Regions from separate parts of the Pseudoalteromonas sp. SG45-1 genome, predicted to be linked through region 3. Evidence: predicted binding sites of a transcription regulator. Region 3 holds the regulator's gene; each other region holds the start of a gene.

What was found. Region 3 encodes sigma-54, which starts transcription at its own class of promoters, with help from an activator protein. Its sites were predicted from a motif close to GTTGGCACGNNNNTNGNNT; they were not measured.
Region 1: a site for sigma-54 is predicted at 3,968-3,986, ahead of glnA (glutamate--ammonia ligase). Genes of this name have one in related genera too.
Region 2: a site for sigma-54 is predicted at 3,438-3,456, ahead of H5117_RS00770 (CsbD family protein). Genes of this name have one in related genera too.
Region 4: a site for sigma-54 is predicted at 2,121-2,139, ahead of H5117_RS17255 (EF-hand domain-containing protein). Genes of this name have one in related genera too.

The regions. Positions count from the first base shown of each region.
Region 1 covers NZ_JACJEP010000009.1:39,927-44,924, reverse strand. The annotation lists gene H5117_RS09810 (MBL fold metallo-hydrolase) at 1-550, shown strand, start outside; gene H5117_RS09805 (CBM9 family sugar-binding protein) at 618-1,346, shown strand; gene typA (translational GTPase TypA) at 1,711-3,534, opposite strand; gene glnA (glutamate--ammonia ligase) at 4,042-4,998, shown strand, end outside.
Region 2 covers NZ_JACJEP010000001.1:172,599-177,596, forward strand. The annotation lists gene H5117_RS00760 ((2Fe-2S)-binding protein) at 378-875, shown strand; gene H5117_RS00765 (xanthine dehydrogenase family protein molybdopterin-binding subunit) at 872-3,133, shown strand; gene H5117_RS00770 (CsbD family protein) at 3,197-3,394, opposite strand; gene hrpB (ATP-dependent helicase HrpB) at 3,680-4,998, shown strand, end outside.
Region 3 covers NZ_JACJEP010000003.1:87,286-92,283, reverse strand. The annotation lists gene hpf (ribosome hibernation promoting factor) at 1-215, opposite strand, end outside; gene H5117_RS04150 (RNA polymerase factor sigma-54) at 242-1,741, opposite strand; gene lptB (LPS export ABC transporter ATP-binding protein) at 1,811-2,536, opposite strand; gene lptA (lipopolysaccharide transport periplasmic protein LptA) at 2,533-3,078, opposite strand; gene lptC (LPS export ABC transporter periplasmic protein LptC) at 3,068-3,622, opposite strand; gene kdsC (3-deoxy-manno-octulosonate-8-phosphatase KdsC) at 3,619-4,170, opposite strand; gene H5117_RS04125 (KpsF/GutQ family sugar-phosphate isomerase) at 4,171-4,998, opposite strand, start outside.
Region 4 covers NZ_JACJEP010000026.1:42,794-47,791, forward strand. The annotation lists gene H5117_RS17245 (TrkH family potassium uptake protein) at 1-1,049, shown strand, start outside; gene H5117_RS17250 (flagellar brake protein) at 1,095-1,754, shown strand; gene H5117_RS17255 (EF-hand domain-containing protein) at 2,220-2,432, shown strand; gene H5117_RS17260 (calmodulin) at 2,573-2,785, shown strand; gene H5117_RS17265 (EF-hand domain-containing protein) at 2,861-3,076, shown strand; gene trkA (Trk system potassium transporter TrkA) at 3,158-4,534, opposite strand; gene rsmB (16S rRNA (cytosine(967)-C(5))-methyltransferase RsmB) at 4,621-4,998, opposite strand, start outside.

The DNA.
Region 1 (4,998 bases), on a different contig from region 3:
TTTAACACCACTCGGTATGGCCGACAACTTCCCTACCGGCGGTTTTAATATTAGCGAAATGCCGTGGTACTCAACAACCAACATTGACGACTTAGTTATTAACGCCGTGCCAGCTCATCATTTTAGCGCTCGCGTATTAGTGCCCTTTATTTACGAAGATAACAATAAAGACTTATGGAATGGCTGGCTGCTCGAACAAAACGGTAGCACCTTATTTTTTGCAGGCGATACAGGCTACTCAAAACATTTTAAAGACATACAGCAAAAATACGGCGATATCGATATTTGCTTAATGCCAATCGCTTCTTACTACAGTAAAGAAAGTGGTAAATTTTATCGTTACGTTCACACCACACCAGAAGACGCGCTCAACGCAGCACAAGAGCTTAACTGCAAAGTAATGATACCGTGGGGATACGGTAACTCAAGTTGGAAAATGGGCGACCACAGCAGTCATTCAGCCTTACTTCGCTTATTGCATATGTACAATAAAATGGATTCAAAAGTGCCGCTGTATATTTTAAACGAAGGCGAAAGTATTTCACTGTAACTATTCACTTAGCTGTTTTAAGATTGTTATTACATTAAGACGAATCGACAATAAAATTGAGAGATTAATGAAAAAATTAGCACTCGCCTTAAGCTTTTTATTAAGCACGCCAGCAATGGCTATTGATGTTGAACATACCTCAACTCCAATTACTATTGATGGCGTATCAGAAAGCGCATGGGATAAAGCCGCTTGGCACGACATGCCTTATTTAATGGATGGCACACTGCCAACAAACGATGCCGACTTTAAAGGGCGTTATCGTTTATTGTGGGATCAAAACTATTTATACCTACAAGCCGATATTGTGGATGATGTTTTAATAGATACACACGCAGATCCAACCTATAAATATTGGGATGACGATGCGCTTGAAGTATTTATTGATAGCGATGCATCGGGTGGTAATCATCAATTTAATCACACCGCATTGGCGTACCATATTGGCCTTGATAACCAAGCTGCCGATTACGGACCTGATAAAAAAGCCCATTTGTATACCGACCACCTAGTTAGTAACTGGAAGCGCAACACCACCGCGCCCTTTAACATCACCTGGGAAGTAGCGATAAAGCTCTACCCTAATAATTATAAAGAAGGGGCTAAAAACACCCCACTTACACTTAGCGAAAAGCAAGTAATCGGGTTTATGTTAGCGTATTGCGATAACGATGGCAGTGACGTGCGCGAGCACTTTATGGGCTCACACGAAGTACAACCAGTAAATGGCGACAGAAATCGTGGTTTTATAGATGCCGACGTATTTGGCAAAATAACCCTACTTCCTAAAAAGTAAGTTACTACCAATAAAATAATTGAACATGTATGTTGGGTTGAGCGAAGCGAGACCCAACGACCCCCCCACCAAAAAACACAGATACTTTGCATTATCGGCTGTTTCAGCTCTCTCTTTCTCTTCTCATTCCCTTCTCCTTGTGCAAAAGATCTTTAAGTAAATTATTCACAAAGAGGTTAAGAGGCGCTGCGCTTTTAGAGGTAAATATATTATGGAAATTTCATCTCAAAACAGTAGTCATATAATTTTTAACTAAATACTTTCAACTGACGACTATAGCTAATAGCTCTTATTTTCATCCACAAAAAAGCCGCTGTATTTTGCAATACAGCGGCTTTTAAAATCATTATTCTAAATTAATAGATTATGACTTAGGTGCACGACCCGCACGTTTACGTTCGTTTTCTGTAAGGTGTTTCTTACGGATACGAATGTTTAGTGGAGTAACTTCAACTAGCTCGTCATCATCGATGAACTCAAGCGCTTGCTCAAGTGAGTAGTTAAGGTGCGGAGAAAGCGTTTGCGCTTCATCAGTACCAGATGCACGTACGTTAGTTAACTGCTTGCCTTTAAGGGCGTTAACTGTAAGGTCGTTATCACGGTTATGAATACCGATAACCATACCTTCGTATACTTCAACACCGTGACCGATGAATAAACGGCCGCGCTCTTGTAAGTTGAATAATGCGTTAGTAAGTGCTTTACCAGTTGCGTTTGCAATCATTACGCCGTTCTTACGAACACCGATAGCGCCACCTTTATGAGGACCATAATGATCGAACGTATGGTACATAAGACCAGAACCCGAAGTAAGCGTCATGAAATCAGTTTGGAAACCAATTAAACCACGGCTTGGGATCATGAAGTCTAAACGCATACGGCCTTTGCCATCTGGAGTCATGTTAGTAAGTTCACCTTTACGTAGGCCAACTTGTTCCATAACAGAACCTTGATGCTCTTCTTGACAGTCAATAGTCACTGTTTCAAACGGTTCTTCTAGAACGCCATCTACAGTTCGTAAGATAACTTCTGGACGAGAAACTGAAAGCTCGTAACCTTCACGACGCATGTTTTCGATTAAGATACCTAGGTGTAATTCACCACGACCAGAAACACGGAAGCTATCTGGGCTTGCAGTATCTTCAACGCGAAGTGCTACGTTGTGTACTAATTCTTTGTCTAAACGCTCACGGATATTACGTGACGTTACAAACTTACCTTCTTTACCACAGAAAGGTGAGTTATTTACAGAGAATGTCATTGTTACAGTTGGCTCATCAACACTTAGTGGTGGTAATGCTTCAACGTTTCCTGGGAAACAAACTGTATCAGAAATCTTAAGCTCACCAATACCTGTTACAGTTACGATGTTACCAGCGTAAGCTCTATCAGTTTCGATACGCTCAAGACCTAAGTAGCTTTGTACTGCACCAATTTTACCATTACGTGTAGTGCCATCAGCACTGATAATAGTAACTTGTTGGTTAGGAGCAACAGAACCACGTTTAATACGACCAATACCAACTACACCAACATAAGAGTTGTAATCTAGTTGAGAAATTTGCATTTGGAAGTCACCTTCAGGATCTGCATCCGGTGGTGATACTTCTTCAACGATCATCTTGAACATAGGTTCCATGTTGTCTGATGGTTCGTCTAAATCTAGTGTTGCCCAACCGTTGATTGCTGAAGCGTAGATTACTTTAAAGTCTAACTGTTCGTCAGTCGCGCCAAGGTTGTCGAATAAATCAAAGATTTGATCCATAACCCAATCTGGACGAGCGCCTGGCTTATCAATTTTATTGATAACGACGATTGGCTTTAAGCCTTGCGCGAATGCTTTTTGCGTAACGAAACGCGTTTGCGGCATTGGACCTTCTTGAGCATCAACAAGTAATAATACTGAGTCAGCCATCGAAAGTACGCGTTCAACTTCACCACCGAAATCGGCGTGTCCCGGGGTATCTACGATATTGATATGGTAGTCATTCCAAGAAATGGCTGTGTTTTTAGCCAAAATGGTAATACCACGTTCTTTCTCAATGTCGTTTGAGTCCATCACGCGCTCTTCGTTACCGCCGCGTGTTTCTAATGTACCTGATTGCTCAAGTAGTTTGTCAACCAGTGTTGTTTTACCATGGTCAACGTGCGCGATAATCGCTATATTTCTTAACTGTTCGATGCTCATATATTTACTCAGAGAAATTAAATTCTCATTGATCCTGCAAGATCTACGCACTCATCCACGCTTTCGCGAGATGTCCCAGCATAGGATTTAAAAGGGCGCATATTATCCCTCATTAATGACATGGATGAAAGTTTATCCAATATAAATTTCAAAACTTTCTCAATACTTTTACTAAGTATCTGTTTTATATATGACAATTATATGAATTAAATTTCAAATTTTTTTTGAAAAACAGCCTTTTTGGCTATTTTGCTGATCTTTTTGGTACTCTTTTGCATTTAGGTTATGCTATTTCCGAGCGATTAAATTAGCAGCAAATTGTGCCCTGTAAATTTTGCACCAAAAAGGAAAATTTACGCACCAACATAGTGCGTTTGTACATTCCATTTTGATGCAACGATATTTTTTTAATTTATAAACAGCTAGTTATAAAAATGGCACAAAATCAGCTTAGTAAATCCCAAAGCAATTATGCAGCAATAACAAAACCCAATAGTTGGAGGACACATGTCACAATCGGTTTTAGATTTTATTAAAGAAAATGACGTTAAGTTCATTGATTTACGCTTTACTGACACTAAGGGTAAAGAACAACATGTATCTATTCCTCATCACCAAGTTGATGAAGACTTTTTTGAAGACGGTAAAATGTTTGACGGTTCTTCAATTGCAGGCTGGAAAGGCATAAACGAATCAGACATGGTATTAATGCCAGTTGCTGACTCAATCAAACTAGACCCTTTCACTGAAGAATCAACATTAATCGTACGTTGTGACGTAGTAGAGCCTTCAACGCTTCAAGGTTATGAGCGCGACCCGCGTTCTGTTGCTAAGCGTGCTGAAGATTACATGCGCTCTACAGGTATTGCAGATACAGTTTTATTTGGCCCTGAGCCAGAGTTTTTCGTATTTGACGACGTTAAATACAAATCAGATATGTCTGGTTCTATGTACAAAATTGATTCTAAGCAAGCTGCTTGGAACTCAGATAAAGAATATGCAGATGGCAACACAGGTCACCGTCCAGGTATTAAAGGCGGTTACTTCCCCGTTGCTCCTGTTGATGACTTCCAAGATTGGCGTTCAGCTACGTGTCTAGTCCTAGAAGAAATGGGCCAAGTAGTAGAAGCACATCACCACGAAGTTGCAACAGCAGGTCAAAACGAGATTGCTACTCGCTTTAATACAATGGTATTAAAAGCGGATGAAATTCAAGAAATGAAATATGTTATCCATAACATGGCTCACTTATACGGTAAAACAGCAACGTTTATGCCTAAGCCAGTTGTTGGTGATAACGGTTCTGGTATGCACTGTCACCAGTCACTTGCTAAAGATGGTGTAAACCTTTTTGCTGGTGATAAGTACGGCGGTCTTTCTGAAGATGCACTTTACTACATTGGCGGCATCATTAAGCATGCTAAAGCAATCAATGCTTTTGCAAATGCCTCTACTAACTCGTAT
Region 2 (4,998 bases), on a different contig from region 3:
AATGGCGGTTTTTTATTTATTAATAGTCTTTTTAAACTTTTATTTAGGGCTGTTTATCTTTCGAGGTTTAACATGCAATGCCCAAGGGTTCTGCATAGGGGCAATTTACGCTTTGTTGTTTACAAACCTCCCGCCGCGATTAAATCTCCCCTAGATTGAGTGAGTTTCAATCTAAAAGGTCAGCAGGGCCTAGTCATAATACTAATAATCAGACGTTAATATTTTCAATGTGGTTTAAACGTTCTAATAATTAGTATTTTTATAAAACAGATCTAAGTGGTAGGCTAAAAGTAGTAAGTATAAAATAGTAAGTAATTAAAAATAGTTCTCGCGCAACAAGGAACCCTCCTGTAAAGCGCTTTGCCAAGGAGTTTAGTATGATCACGCTTACCATTAATGGTAATAAACATGAGTTTTCTGGCGATCCGTCAACGCCAGTATTATGGTACCTCCGAGATGAATTGAATTTAACTGGGCCTAAATTTGGCTGTGGTATGGCACAGTGCGGTGCGTGTACCGTGCATATTGATGGGGTAGCTCAGCGCTCGTGTGTATTGCCTGTAGCGGCAGCAGCAGGGCGTTCAATTACGACAATTGAAGGGCTAAGCGAGCAGGGCGACCATCCAGTGCAACAAGCATGGGTTGAGCATAAAGTACCGCAGTGTGGTTTTTGCCAGTGCGGCCAAATGATGCAAGCTGCAAGCTTATTAGCTACAAACCCAACCCCAACTGACGATGAAATAGTAAGTAATATGTCGGGAAATATTTGCCGTTGTGGTACATACCCGCGTATTCATAAAGCAATTAAATCAGCCGCCAAAACAATGGCGAGTGTTCAATATTTTGACCCAAATGAACAAGGGGAAGAAGTATGAACCAAGATAACAAATACTTTGATTTAAACCGCCGTAAGTTTTTAAAAACTAGCGCAATAGGTGCATTGGTACTTGGTACTTATTTTGTAGGCAGTGCGCCAAGAGCATTTGCGGGTGTATTAGAGCAGCCATCTGAGCAAGCAAAACGCGCAAACTTATTTATTGCACTGCGCCCAGACGGCATGGTTGAAATAACCTGCCATCGCTCTGAAATGGGTCAGCAAATTCGCACCGCGATTGCACAAATAGTTGCCGATGAAATGGAAGCCGCGTGGGATAAGGTTATTGTTATTCAGGGTAAGGGCGACCCTAAATACGGCGATCAAAATACCGATGGCTCGCGCAGTATTCGCTACAACATGAAGCGCCTGCGTGAAATGGGCGCAAGTGTGCGTTACATGATGCAGCACGCTGCCGCTAAGTATTGGAAAGTTGACCCGCAGACCTGTACAGCCAATCAACACGTTGTTACACACAGCTCAGGTAAATCGCTTACTTATAAAGATTTAATCGACTTAGCGCTTACAATAACGCCACCAGAAGCTGACAAACTAACACTTAAAACACGCAAAGAATGGCGCTACATTAATACTGGCATGGCGCACATAGATTTAGCCGATTTAGTAACAGGTAAAGCAATATTTGCAGCCGATGTACGCGAACCACAAGCGCTAGTGGCTATAATTGAACGCCCGCCGGTAGTAGGCGGTGTTGTTAAGTCATTTGATGCCAGTGCTACAAAAGCGATAAACGGCGTTGTAGATGTTATTGAAATTCCTGCACCAAAAGGCGCACCGCAGTTTCAGCCAAAAGGCGGTATTGCGATTATAGCTAAAAACACATGGGCTGCATGGCAAGGGCGTAAAGCATTAAAAGTCGTATGGGATGATGGCAAAAATGGCGATTACAATTCAGAAGAATTTAAAAAGTCATTACTAAAAACAGTACAAACTCCACAGGCAAACATACGTGATAAAGGCGATGCCATGGGCGTGTTGGCTAAATCGAGCAATAAACTCGTAGCTGATTATTACGCGCCGCATCTTGCTCAAGCACCAATGGAGCCGCCGTGTGCAACAGCTATGTACAACAAAGATAGTGTTGATATATGGGCTGCTACGCAAAATCCACAAGCCGATATGAAAACAGTGGCGGCAATGCTTGGCATGGATGAGAGCAAAATTAATGTTCACGTTACTATGCTCGGCGGCGGCTTTGGGCGTAAGTCAAAACCTGACTTTTCAGCAGAAGCAGCTTACCTTTCAATGAAAGTAGGCAAGCCTATTCGTGTGCAATGGACGCGTGAAGACGACATACAACATGGTTTTTACCATGCAGTTTCGGCTCAGCACATTGAAGCATCGTTAGATAAAAATGGCGCAATAGAATCTTATTTACACCGCACTGCGTTTTCACCAATTACGTCTACCTTTTCAGAAGGGGCGACTACGCCAGGAAGCTTTGAACTGCGCTTAGGGTTTACCGATAACCCAATTAACACACCTAACATGAAGTTAGAAAACGGTGATGCGCAAGCCAAAGCACGAATTGGTTGGATGCGCTCTGTATCAAATATTTTTCATGCCTTTGCTATTCAGTCATTTATTGGCGAAGCAGCGCACAAAGCCGGTCGCGACCAAAAAGACTATTTACTAGACACCATAGGTCCGAGTCGTATTGTTGATGTAACAGAGCAAAATGCTACATACGATAATTACGGTGGCGATAAAGCGGTTTATCCGTTAGATATTGGCAGACTGCGCCATGTTATTGAAAAAGTAGCTGACATGAGTAAATGGGGTCGAGAACTTCCTAAAGGGCGAGGTTTAGGCATAGCAGCACACAGAAGCTTTTTAACTTACGTAGCTACGGTAGTTGAAGTAGAAGTGTCGGATGCTGGCGATTTAAAAGTAATTAAATCGTGGGTTGCCATTGATGCGGGTACGGTTGTAAACACTGACACCGTTAAAAACCAAACTCAAGGTGGTTCTATTTACGGGATTACAACTGCAATCAGCGATGGTATTACCTTTGATAAAGGCCGCGTGCAGCAAAGTAACTTTCATGATTATCGCGTACCGCGTATGAGCGACTCACCACTTGAAGTTGACGTTGAAATTGTACAAAGTGACGCACCTCCAGCAGGGGTAGGCGAGCCATCTACACCAGTTTATGCGCCAGCATTATGTAATGCTATTTTTGCCGCGTGCGGAAAGCGTATTAGGCAGTTACCAATAGGTGACCAGCTAAAAGCGTAACTAAATAACCTACAGCTTAAACAAAAAAACCGCCAAAATGGCGGTTTTTTTAGAAGTTAGCGATTAGTGAGTTTTTTCAAATTCATCAACTTCACGCTCTGCTTCTTCTTTAGATTTACCATACTGCTGCTGGATTTTACCCACTAGCTCTGTACGGCTACCTTCAATTTTGTCTAAATCGTCGTCAGTAAGATCGCCCCATTTCTGTTGAGCCTTACCTTTAAGTTCGTTCCAATTACCTTTCATACGATCGCTGTTCATAAGTTTCTCCTTACTTAGATTTAATTAACGTTCAGTATAAAAGGAGCAAAGCGTGTACCAACAAGTTAAATCTTTATTTTATATTAATAATCAGTGTGTTATGTTTTTATTGGGGCAGTAATGATTAATGTTTTGAGCACATCCTTAAAAAATGTACAGAGCGGTCTGTAATTATTTCTGATTATGTAACCCTTAATTAAATCCTTTATAACCACATAGCTTTAGCGGCGCGTTTATTTTTGGTTTTTGTTACAATGCACACAAAGCAATTTTGGGTAAATAGCTGTGCTGCCGGTTCAAGACATATATCAACAACTCGTTACTACATTACAAAGTAATCCTATTACGTTATTACAAGCACCGCCTGGTGCGGGTAAATCTACGTGGTTGCCGCTACAACTAATGCGTGACGGGCATTTTAAACGTATTGTAATGCTAGAGCCTCGCCGTTTAGCTGCACGTAATATTGCAAGTTACTTAGCAAAGTGCCAAAACGAGAGTGTTGGGCAAAGTGTGGGTTTGCGGATTAGAGGTGAGAGTAAAGTAAGCGCTAATACGCGCCTCGAAATAGTCACCGAAGGCATGCTAACGCGCATGCTGCAAAACGATCCCGAATTAAGCGATATTGATTTACTGATATTTGATGAGTTTCATGAGCGTTCAATTGCAGCCGATACCTCACTTGCCTTTGCGCTCGAGACCCAAAGTGCGCTACGTGAAGATTTAACCATCATGCTTATGTCGGCAACTCTTGATACTGAGCGCTATACAGCTTTTTTTGACTGCCCTGTAATTCAATCAAGCGGTCGCAGCTATCCAATAGATGAAGTATACATACCCATAAAAGATGAAAGTCGCTGGCTTGATGCAATTCCTAACATAGTAAAACAAGCACTTAATGAGCAAACAGGTAGCGCATTGGTATTTTTACCTGGGCAGTTTGAGATATTACGCGTGCAACAAGCACTGAGCGATTTACCCAGTAACTGCCAAGTTGCAACGCTATTTGGCGAGCAAGATAAAGCTAATCAGCAAACTGCTATTGCCCCTGCACCTAACGGCATGCGCAAAGTAGTGCTTACCACCAATGTAGCCGAAACTAGTTTAACTATTAAGGGCATACGCATTGTAATTGACAGCGGCAAGCGCCGTGCAGCCACCTTTAATTTAAAAACAGGGGTTACTGAGCTCACAACACAAAGTATATCGCGCTCGTCTGCTGTGCAGCGCGCTGGGCGTGCAGGGCGAATAGAGCCGGGTATTGTTTATCGAATTGGCTCAAAGCAAACCTTTGAGCGACGTAATAGCCACGACAATCCCGAAATACTCACATCAGACATAAGCCAGCTTATGCTTGAGGCAAAGCAGTGGGGAGCCAGTATTGATGAGCTAACCTTGCTCGATAAGCCCACTGAGCAACAATGTGAGCAAGCAAGTAACCTGCTTAACATGCTAGAAGCTATTGATAGCAAAGGTAAGCTCACACCGCTTGGCAGTAAAATGTTAGGTTTTGGTGCTGATATTCGTTTGGCGCATATGCTATTAAAAGCACAAATACTTGATGACCAACTCCCTGGTATTTTTAGGCTCGCTATTTATTTAGT
Region 3 (4,998 bases):
GCATACATATCTTGATGTTCTGTAGAGGCAAATAGCTCAGCACCGCTTACGTGTATTGTGGCTTCTGCTTTTTGATTTAATTTTTCTACATCGAGAATGACATGAACATTATTAATATGATCAGAGTGTCTTTCAAGCTTCGCAAATTTAGTATTAATATAGTCTCTTAGTGAATCGGTTAATTCTACGTGACGACCAGTTAAGTTTAGTTGCATAAGCATTACCCTCTTAGTTTAGCGTCTTAAATCAGACTTTTACGCTGATTTGACGGTGGAATAGCAAGAGATTCGCGGTATTTTGCGATTGTACGTCTCGCTACTTTAATTCCTTGCTCAGCCAATATATCCGCTATTTTGCTATCACTCAATGGTTTTGCTGAGTTTTCTGCTGCGATTAATTTTCGGATAAGCGCACGTATTGCTGTAGATGAACATTCACCACCGTTTTCAGTACTTACATGGCTTGAGAAAAAATATTTAAGCTCAAATATACCACGGGGTGTATGCATGTACTTTTGAGTAGTTACGCGAGAAATTGTCGATTCGTGCATTTCTACCATTTCAGCAACATCATTTAAAACCATTGGTTTCATGGCTTCAGGGCCATGTTCAAAAAAGCCTTGTTGTTGCTTAACAATACAATTAGTAACTTTTAATAGCGTGTCGTTTCTACTTTCTAAGCTTTTAATAAACCATTTAGCTTCTTGTAAATGTGAGCGAATAAACTGGCTGTCGCCACTTGATTTTACAGTGCGAGACATTGCTGCGTATTGGCTATTAACACGAATTTTAGGCATGCTATCTGGGTTTAATTCGACAACCCAGCGGCCTTTAATTTTTTTAACTGACACATCAGGAATAACATACTCAGATTCTTCCCTTACAATAGTATCTGCAGGTTTTGGGTTGAGAGTATGTATTAGTGTCATTACTTCTTTAAGCTCTTCTTCTTTGAGCTTAGTTTTTTTCATTAATGTACGATAGTCGCGAGCTGCTAATAGATCAATATGCTCGGTTAAAATCATTTTCGTTTCATTAATATAAGGTGTTTCTTTATCAAATTGATTAAGCTGAATACACAAACACTCTTGTAAACTACGTGCAGCAATACCAACAGGATCAAACAGTTGGATGCGTTTTAATACCGCTTCAATTTCATCAAGTTCGACTTCGTTATCATCTTCGTTTTCTTGATTAAAGCTTTCTAAAATCTCTTCGCAGCTTAGTGTTAAAATACCTGAATCATCGACAGCTTCTACAATAGCAATAGCAATAGCTTCGTCTGTAGGGCTAAATGGCGTTAGTTGTAATTGCCACATTAAATACTCATGGAGCGTTTCAGTAGAGGCGCCTTGGTATATTGATTCGTCTTCAGGCATTGGACCTGATGAGGCTGCAGGAGCGGCACTCATGTACTCATCCCAACTGACATCCATAGCCATGTCGTCACTTAGCGTGTCTTTTGCAAGTGCTTCACCAGTATCTTGTTCGTATTCGCTCGGAGCATCATCAGCAGATGCGCTAACAGTTATGTCATCGGTATCAGCTTTTTGCTCGTTTTTACCAGCAGCGTCTTCGGAATAGTCTGCCTCTTCAACCTCTAATAGTGGATTACTGTCGAGAGCTTCTTGTATTTCTTGCTGGAGATCCAATGTACTGAGTTGCAACAAACGAATAGCTTGTTGCAACTGTGGAGTCATTGTAAGTTGCTGGCCCATGCGCAGCTGTAGTGATTGCCTCATGTATCTCTAACAATCCTTTTATGTTGTTATAATTAATACTAGCAGATGCTTAAAGACATGGCGTAAATGTTACAGCCTAAATTGCTCGCCTAAGTAAACATCGCGTACTGTTTTATCATTTAATACGTGTTCTGGAGTACCTGATGCAATCAGCTCCCCATGAGAAACAATGTAGGCTTTTTCACAAACATCAAGGGTCTCTCTTACGTTATGGTCGGTAATTAATACACCAATCCCACGATTTTTAAGATGTTCTATTATTTTCTTTATATCTAATACCGAAATAGGGTCAACACCGGCAAACGGTTCATCCAGTAATATAAATTTAGGATCTGCTGCCAGCGCTCGTGCTATTTCTACACGACGACGTTCTCCCCCCGATAATGCCATACCTTGGCTATCACGAATGTGTTGTATGCTAAATTCATCTAATAAGTTATTGAGCGTGTCTTCTCTGGCTTGTTTATTTAGTTCTTTGCGCGTTTCTAAAATGGCCATTAAGTTTTGATAAACAGTCAGCTTTCTAAAAATCGATGACTCTTGTGGTAAGTAGCCTATGCCTAATCTAGCACGACTATGCATAGGTAAAAGAGTAATATCGTTATCATCAATAGATATTTTACCTTTGTCGCTAGGAACAAGCCCTACAATCATATAAAAAGTCGTTGTTTTACCAGCACCGTTAGGGCCAAGTAAGCCAACTATACTGCCAGCTTGTACTTCAAGGCCGACGTTTTTTACAACTTCACGACCTTTATAGCTTTTTGCCAATAGTTCTGCTTTTAATGTGCTCATGGTTGACCTTTATCGCCTTTTTTACTTTTTTTAGTTTCGATCGGTACTAAAATTGTGTGAACGCGGTCAGTTGAGTTTTCATCTTTTTCGGCACTGATGAGCTGCTGCTCTATGTCGTAGGTAATGCTTTTAGCATTTATTTTTTGTCCGGCTTGCGATACTTGTGCATTACCAACAAGCGTTAAAAAACGCTTAGATACATCATAACGTACTTCGTCAGCACTGGCGCTCATAGTCGTGCCGTCTGGTTGCTTTTCTTCAAAGTGCGCAGGGCTACCTGTGGCAATTAATAATTGTTTATTATCACCAAGTTCATCACGTTTGTGTACTTCGAGGCGATCGGCTGTAATGCGGCGATTACCGTGAATAATCTCAACGTTTTTCTCAAAAATACCCACATTAGCTTTCAATTGACCTTCTTGCTTGTCGGCACTTATTGAAATTTGATTGGCAGCAGGTTGCGTGTTTTGCTCTGCAGCACTACTATTAAACGCTAGTATAAGTGTAGGAATTATAAGTGATTTTAATATTTTATTGGTCATAATATATGGTTCGCGTATGGTTAATTAGTTTTATCACTTCGGTTTTCAAGTCGGCTTCTAGGCCTTTACCGGTGATTTTTAAATTGGGTCCAGTGATAATGACGGGTTGCTCCGAACGCATTGTTAATAACTTTATATCAACCTGAATATTATCAGCATTGATTTTGTCTATCATGGCGTTATCGGTTAAATTTTTGGCAACCACATTACCTTCTAAAATTAATTGTTTATCTTCATATAATGTTGCTTCGTCTGCATTTATTTGCCACGTTTGTTGCTCGTTATATAAAGTAAAAATGGGTTTTTCAAAAAACGTGAAACCTAATTGCTGGTATAGCTCCATTTTAGCCGCAGTGACTTTGTGGCTAATTTTACCTTGCTCATCATAGGCTGTTTGTTTGAGCTCAATAGCTATGTAATCAGGCTTAGCAACAACTTCAGGCTCAGCCTGAGGCACAATATTTGTTTGTGTAAAATAAGGGTACCAAAGCCAAACCATACAGCTAATGAATAAAACGCTTAATATTATGCGCGCTGCATTCATGAACTAGTGCCTTGTGTAGTCAATGCTTTACCATTTTCAAGCATGAGCAAATCGGTGAGTTCTCTCACAGCGCCAAAACCACCAGGCATTTGCGTTACATAATGTGACAAACGCTTAATAAGAGGGTGGGCATCATTTACTGCAACGGCAAAGCCTACTAACTCCATAACAGGCATGTCAGGACCGTCATCACCAATATAAGCAATTTGTTCATCGCTAAGGTTGAGTTTATCTTTTAATTCTTGATAGGCAATGAGCTTATTTTCTTGGCCTTGATAAATATGCTGTACGGTTAAGCTGCTCATACGTTGTTGTACTATCTGTGAATGACGACCAGTAATAACAGCTACTTCAAAGCCACTGTTTATAAGTGCTTTAATGCCAAAACCATCTTTTGTATTAAATGCTTTTAGCTCTTCACCTTGATTGCCAAGGTAAATACGGCCATCAGAAAATACACCATCAATATCGCATATAAGTAGTTTTACTTTTTTAGCGCGTGCTTTTGCATCATCGCTCAGCGGTTGATAGAGTTCTTCAAATTGCATTTATAACACTCCTGCTTTTAATAGGTCTTGCATATTTAATGCGCCAATAGGTTGGTTTTTCTCATTGACGACGATTAGGCCATTTATACGTTTACGTTCCATAATATTGAGCGCTTCAGCGGCTAAAATATCTTGCGTAGCTGTAGTGCATGACTTAGTCATAACAACATCTATTTGTGTTGTATGAATATCAATTCTTTGTTCTAAAATGCGACGTAAGTCACCATCGGTAAATAACCCTACGAGTTGCTGATTTTCATCAACAATGGCTGTCATACCTAATCCTTTAGCTGACATTTCTATTAGAGCATCTTTAACTGTTTGTGAAACATCAATAATAGGCGTATTTGCGCCGCTGTGCATAACATCTTTTAAAGTAAGTAATAAGCGCTTGCCTAAACTACCACCTGGGTGAGATAGCGCGAAGTCATCAGCTGTAAAGCCGCGAGCTTCTAATAATGCAACTGCCATGGCATCGCCCATCGCAAGCGTTGCAGTGGTACTTGATGTAGGGGCTAGACCCAATGAACAAGCTTCTTTTTCTACTTTAATGCACACATGTACATTAGCAAGGGTTGCCATGGTTGATTGTGTATTGCCAGTCATCGCTATCATTTTGGCACCAAGTCGTTTTAAAACCGGAATGATATTTAAAACTTCGCTGGTTTCCCCTGAATTAGAAATAAGCATAACCACGTCATTTTTAGTGATCATACCTAAATCACCATGACTTGCTTCACCAGGGTGAACAAAAAACGCTGGGCTGCCAGTACTTGCAAGGGTTGCCGCTATTTTATTGCCAATATGGCCTGATTTTCCCATGCCAAT
Region 4 (4,998 bases), on a different contig from region 3:
AGTGGTTTGGCGGTATGGGTATAATCGTACTCGCTGTTGCTATACTCCCCATGCTAGGTGTTGGTGGTATGCAGTTGTACCGCGCTGAAATACCAGGGCCTGTAAAAGATTCTAAAATGACCCCGCGAATTGCCGATACTGCAAAGCACCTTTGGTATATTTATGTGTCGTTGACTATTACTTGTATGCTGGCTTATTGGGCTGCGGGAATGGAGTGGTTTGATGCTATATGCCATGCATTCTCAACGGTGGCGATAGGTGGTTTTTCTACTTACGACGCCTCCATGGGGCACTTTGACAGCCCTGTAATTAACTTTATTTGTGTGTTCTTTTTAATTATTGCCGCTGTTAACTTCTCCCTGCATTACGCCGCAGTGGCGAGCCGAAATATACAAGTTTATATTAGAGACCCAGAGTTTAAGGTGTTTTTGTGTATTCAATTAGCGCTGGTGGTTATTTGTTTTACCGTACTTTCCTCTAACGAAATATTTGCTAATGGCGATGAAACCCTCGATCAGGCGTTATTTCAAGCTGTTTCAATGAGTACAACAGCAGGCTTTGCTACTGATAACTTTTCAACATGGCCTTTGTTTTTACCTATTTTACTTATATTTTCGAGCTTTATTGGTGGCTGTGCAGGCTCTACCGGTGGTGGTATGAAAGTAGTGCGCGTATTTTTACTTTATTTGCAGGGCGTGCGTGAGCTCAATCGTTTAGTGCACCCACGGGCTATATATTCAATCAAGCTGGGTCGTAAGGCGTTGCCAGACAAAGTAGTAGAAGCCGTGTGGGGATTTTTCTCTGCATATGCGCTTGTATTTATTATTATCATGTTAGCGCTTATGGGCACGGGTATGGATAACATAACTGCGTTCTCAGCCACTGCGGCTTGTTTAAATAACTTAGGGCCTGGCTTAGGAGATGTAGCGTCGCATTATGGTGCTATAACCGATGGTGCTAAATGGTTGCTTACTATTGCAATGGTGTTTGGTCGCCTAGAAATATTTACTTTATTAGTGTTATTTACGCCTACTTTTTGGCGTGGATAAACGAGCGGCTTAAGTTTTAAATTACAAAATATTGGAAAAAGGGATATGCCAACAAATTTAGAAAAGCTAAAGCATATAGGTGTAGGCAGTTTAGTTGACCTAGAAATATTAACACCTACAAGCAGTAAGCGTGTTAAAACTGAATTAGTTGGTTTACTCGATAAACAGTTTATTATTTTAAATTATCCCAATGCTAAGCGTTTACCTGCAGCGAGTGACTATTTACGTGATGGTGTAATGGTTGTTGTAAGAGCACTGATTGAAGGCAGTGGCGGGCAAGTTATTGCGTTTCGCCAGCAAATTATGTCAGTAGCCTCTCATCCCGCTAAACTCGTCTTTATTAATTTTCCTAAGCAAGTGCAGCTATTTGCGCTACGCTCGCAAACACGCATACCTACCTTGTTACCTGCAAAGCTAAAACTAAGTGACGATAGAGTGCTTGAAGGCCTTATTAAAGACATTTCACTCACTGGTGTAATGTTTGATATTAGAGGCGATCAGCAAGCTGAAGGTATTAAAGATATGCAATGCACTGTCGTACTCAATAGTAGTGATAAAGATTTTGAAGGTGAAATTTGCAGTGTTAAAGAGCATGTCGCAGGTGTGCACTGCGGAATTAAGCTACTAGCAAGCGAGGATGAAATGAAAACCTTTATGAAAGAGCATTTTATAGACCCATCTGCGCTTGAGCCCACCGTTGACTAAATCGTTTTTCGCTTATTTGCAACAAAATGTCGTTTTACGTGAGTATTTATAAAGTGTTTTTTTGTTTTTATATAATTAAAAATATTATTCATATAAAACAATGTTTTACGTATTTTTTGTTATGGCTTGTTTTTTGTTGTTATAGCTACTTCGTTAAAATTAACCTTAATTATTTTTTAAAATCCCTCCTTTTATAGCTCTACATTTTAAAATGTATCTTTTTATATAAACATAACTATTTGTTTTTAATGACTTTAGTTTTTCACCTCTAAAGTGTGTTGCGAAAAGGCAACAGTAATGACTCTGAAAATTCCTACTTATTGTACGTTTTACTTTTAACTTATTGAAAGTTAATAGCTTTTCAATGTTGGCATTTAAGTTGTAATAGTCAGGGTGTACTGAACGAAATCGTGATTCAAAGTGAAATTCTTAATCGCACACACATAAATTTGAAGGATACATATTATGAAAAGCATTAATAAAACTTTAGCACTTATCGCTATTGCATCTTCTTCAGCCGCTTTTGCAGCAACAGATTTTGACACACTTGATGTAGACGGCAGTGGCACAATTAGCCAAGCAGAAGCATCAGTAGACGCAAAATTAATGAGCATGTTTTCTGAGCTTGATACTGACCAAAATGGTGAGTTATCAAAAGAAGAATTTTCAGAAGCTTAATTAAAAAGTATTTATCCTGAGTTGCCAAAGACAACCTAAGTAGGCAAGGGAGCTTACGAAAGAGGATAACAAGGAAGTGAAAAATTACGTTTTAAGTTAAACGAAGCAATTTTTTTGATAGAACATTGAAGGATTAAGTTATGAAACATTTAAATAAAGCATTAGCACTTATAGTACTAGCATCTTCTTCAGCTGCATTTGCAGCATCAGATTTTGACAGCCTTGATATCGATGGTAGCGGCACAATTAGCCCAAGCGAAGCGGCTGTCGATACCGATTTAATGGCTGAATTTATTGAGCTAGATACCGACGGTAGCGGCGAGCTTTCTAAAGAAGAATTCGCTAATTACTAATCTTTTTTCAGATTAAACATTTTTCACAGTCAGGGATCTTTGAAAAGGACTTCCCATATTACTAGGAATATTATTATGAAAACATTCAATACAACACTTGCAGTTATCGTTTTAGCATCTTCATCAGCAGCATATGCTGCAGTAGATTTTGCCTCTTTTGATGCAGATGGCGACGGTGCGATTACAATGGAAGAAGCGAAGGTTAACCCTCAACTTGTGAAGATTTTTGATGATTTAGATACTGATGGAAATGGTGAAATCTCTAAAGAAGAGTTTTCAAAGGTACAGTAATCAATATTCGAAGATACTCCACTAAAGCCGCCTTAGTCAGCGGCTTTTTTGTATTTTAAATTAACTAATTAGCGTAACTAGTTAAAGGAATATAGCACTTACTTGGAATAGTTTTTCTACAACGGTAATATGTTTTTTGTCGATTAAAAACATAATGACATGATCGCCCGACATAATAATTGTATCATCGTGAGCTATCAGTACATCGTCATTACGTACTATTGCGCCAATAGTTGTACCCGCAGGAAGTTTTATGTCGGCAATCGCGCGACCAACAACTTTAGATGTGCTTTCATCACCATGAGCAACCGCTTCTATGGCTTCTGCCGCACCTTTACGCAGTGAATACACATTAACAATATCACCACGGCGTACGTGCGTTAATAACGCTGATATTGTTGCTTGTTGTGGCGATATGGCAATGTCTATTTCGCCGCCTTGTACCAAATCAACGTAAGCACCACGCTGGATAAGCACCATGGTTTTCTGTGCGCCCATACGTTTTGCAAGCATGGCTGACATAATGTTTGCTTCATCGTCGTTGGTTACGGCAATAAACACATCTACTTGTTCAATATGCTCTTCTGAGAGCAGTTCTTGATCAGATGCGTCACCACAAAAAACGACCGTGTTATCGAGCATTTCTGAGAGTTGCTCAGCACGTTCTTTACTGCGTTCAATTAGTTTAACGGTGTGGTTTTTTTCAAGTGAGCGGGCAAGGCCTGCCCCAATGTTACCGCCACCAGCTATCATAATTTTTTTGTACGAACGCTCAAGTTTTTGTAGCTCGTTCATTACTGCGCGTATATGTTTTGTAGCGGCAATAAAGAATACTTCGTCATCGGCTTCAATAACGGTGGTACCCAATGGTTTTATTGCTTTACCTTGACGATAAATAGCGGCAACACGAGTTTCTACATTAGGAATATGTTCTTTAAGTGCAGATAACGCATAACCTACAAGTAAACCGCCATAGTAAGCTTTTACGGCTACTAACGAGAGCATGCCATCAGCAAACTGCAATACTTGCAGAGCACCAGGGTAGTCAATTAAACGGCGAATATACTTAGTGACCAGTGCTTCGGGAGCAATGTAATGATCGATTGGTAAATCATCGTTTTGAAAAAGTTTTTCGCGGTATTTTAAGTATTGCTCTGAGCGAATACGAGCAATTTTAGTAGGCGTTTTAAAAATACTGTATGCCACTTGGCATGCAACCATGTTCACTTCATCTGAACTGGTTACCGCTATAATCATATCGGCATCTTCAGCACCTGCGCGGCGTAATACATCAGGATGCGCGCTGTGGCCCATAACCCCTTGTAAGTCGTACTTATCTTGAAGTTCACGTAATCGGTTACCGTCTATATCAACAACGGTAATTTCGTTTTGTTCGCCAACTAAGTTTTCAGCAAGCGTAGCACCAACTTGCCCGGCACCGAGTATAATTATTTTCATTATTTACCCGTGGTATTGATCATAATTTAATTAAAAAAATAGCCATTTAATGTTTCATAAATGGCTAACTATTTAGTGTACGGCTATTAGGCTTTTTTAACTAGCTTAGCGTAATAAAATCCATCACTTTCACCGGGCAGTAACTGCAAACCTGGCGTTGTTACGGTATCGTTTTCGTGTAGAGGTATATGTTCTACATCATCGTTATTAGCTAAAAACTTAGCAACTTGCTGTTGGTTTTCTTGTGGAAGAACCGAACACGTAGCATATACCAATGTGCCACCTGGTTTTAACAGTGGCCAAATGCTATCAAGAATATCGCTTTGTAACTTGGCTAAGTCTTCGATATCTGATGCGCGACGTAACCATTTTATGTCAGGGTGACGGCGAATTACGCCAGTGGCCGAACAAGGCACATCAAGTAAAATACGATCAAATAATTTTTCATCCCACCAGGTATGTGG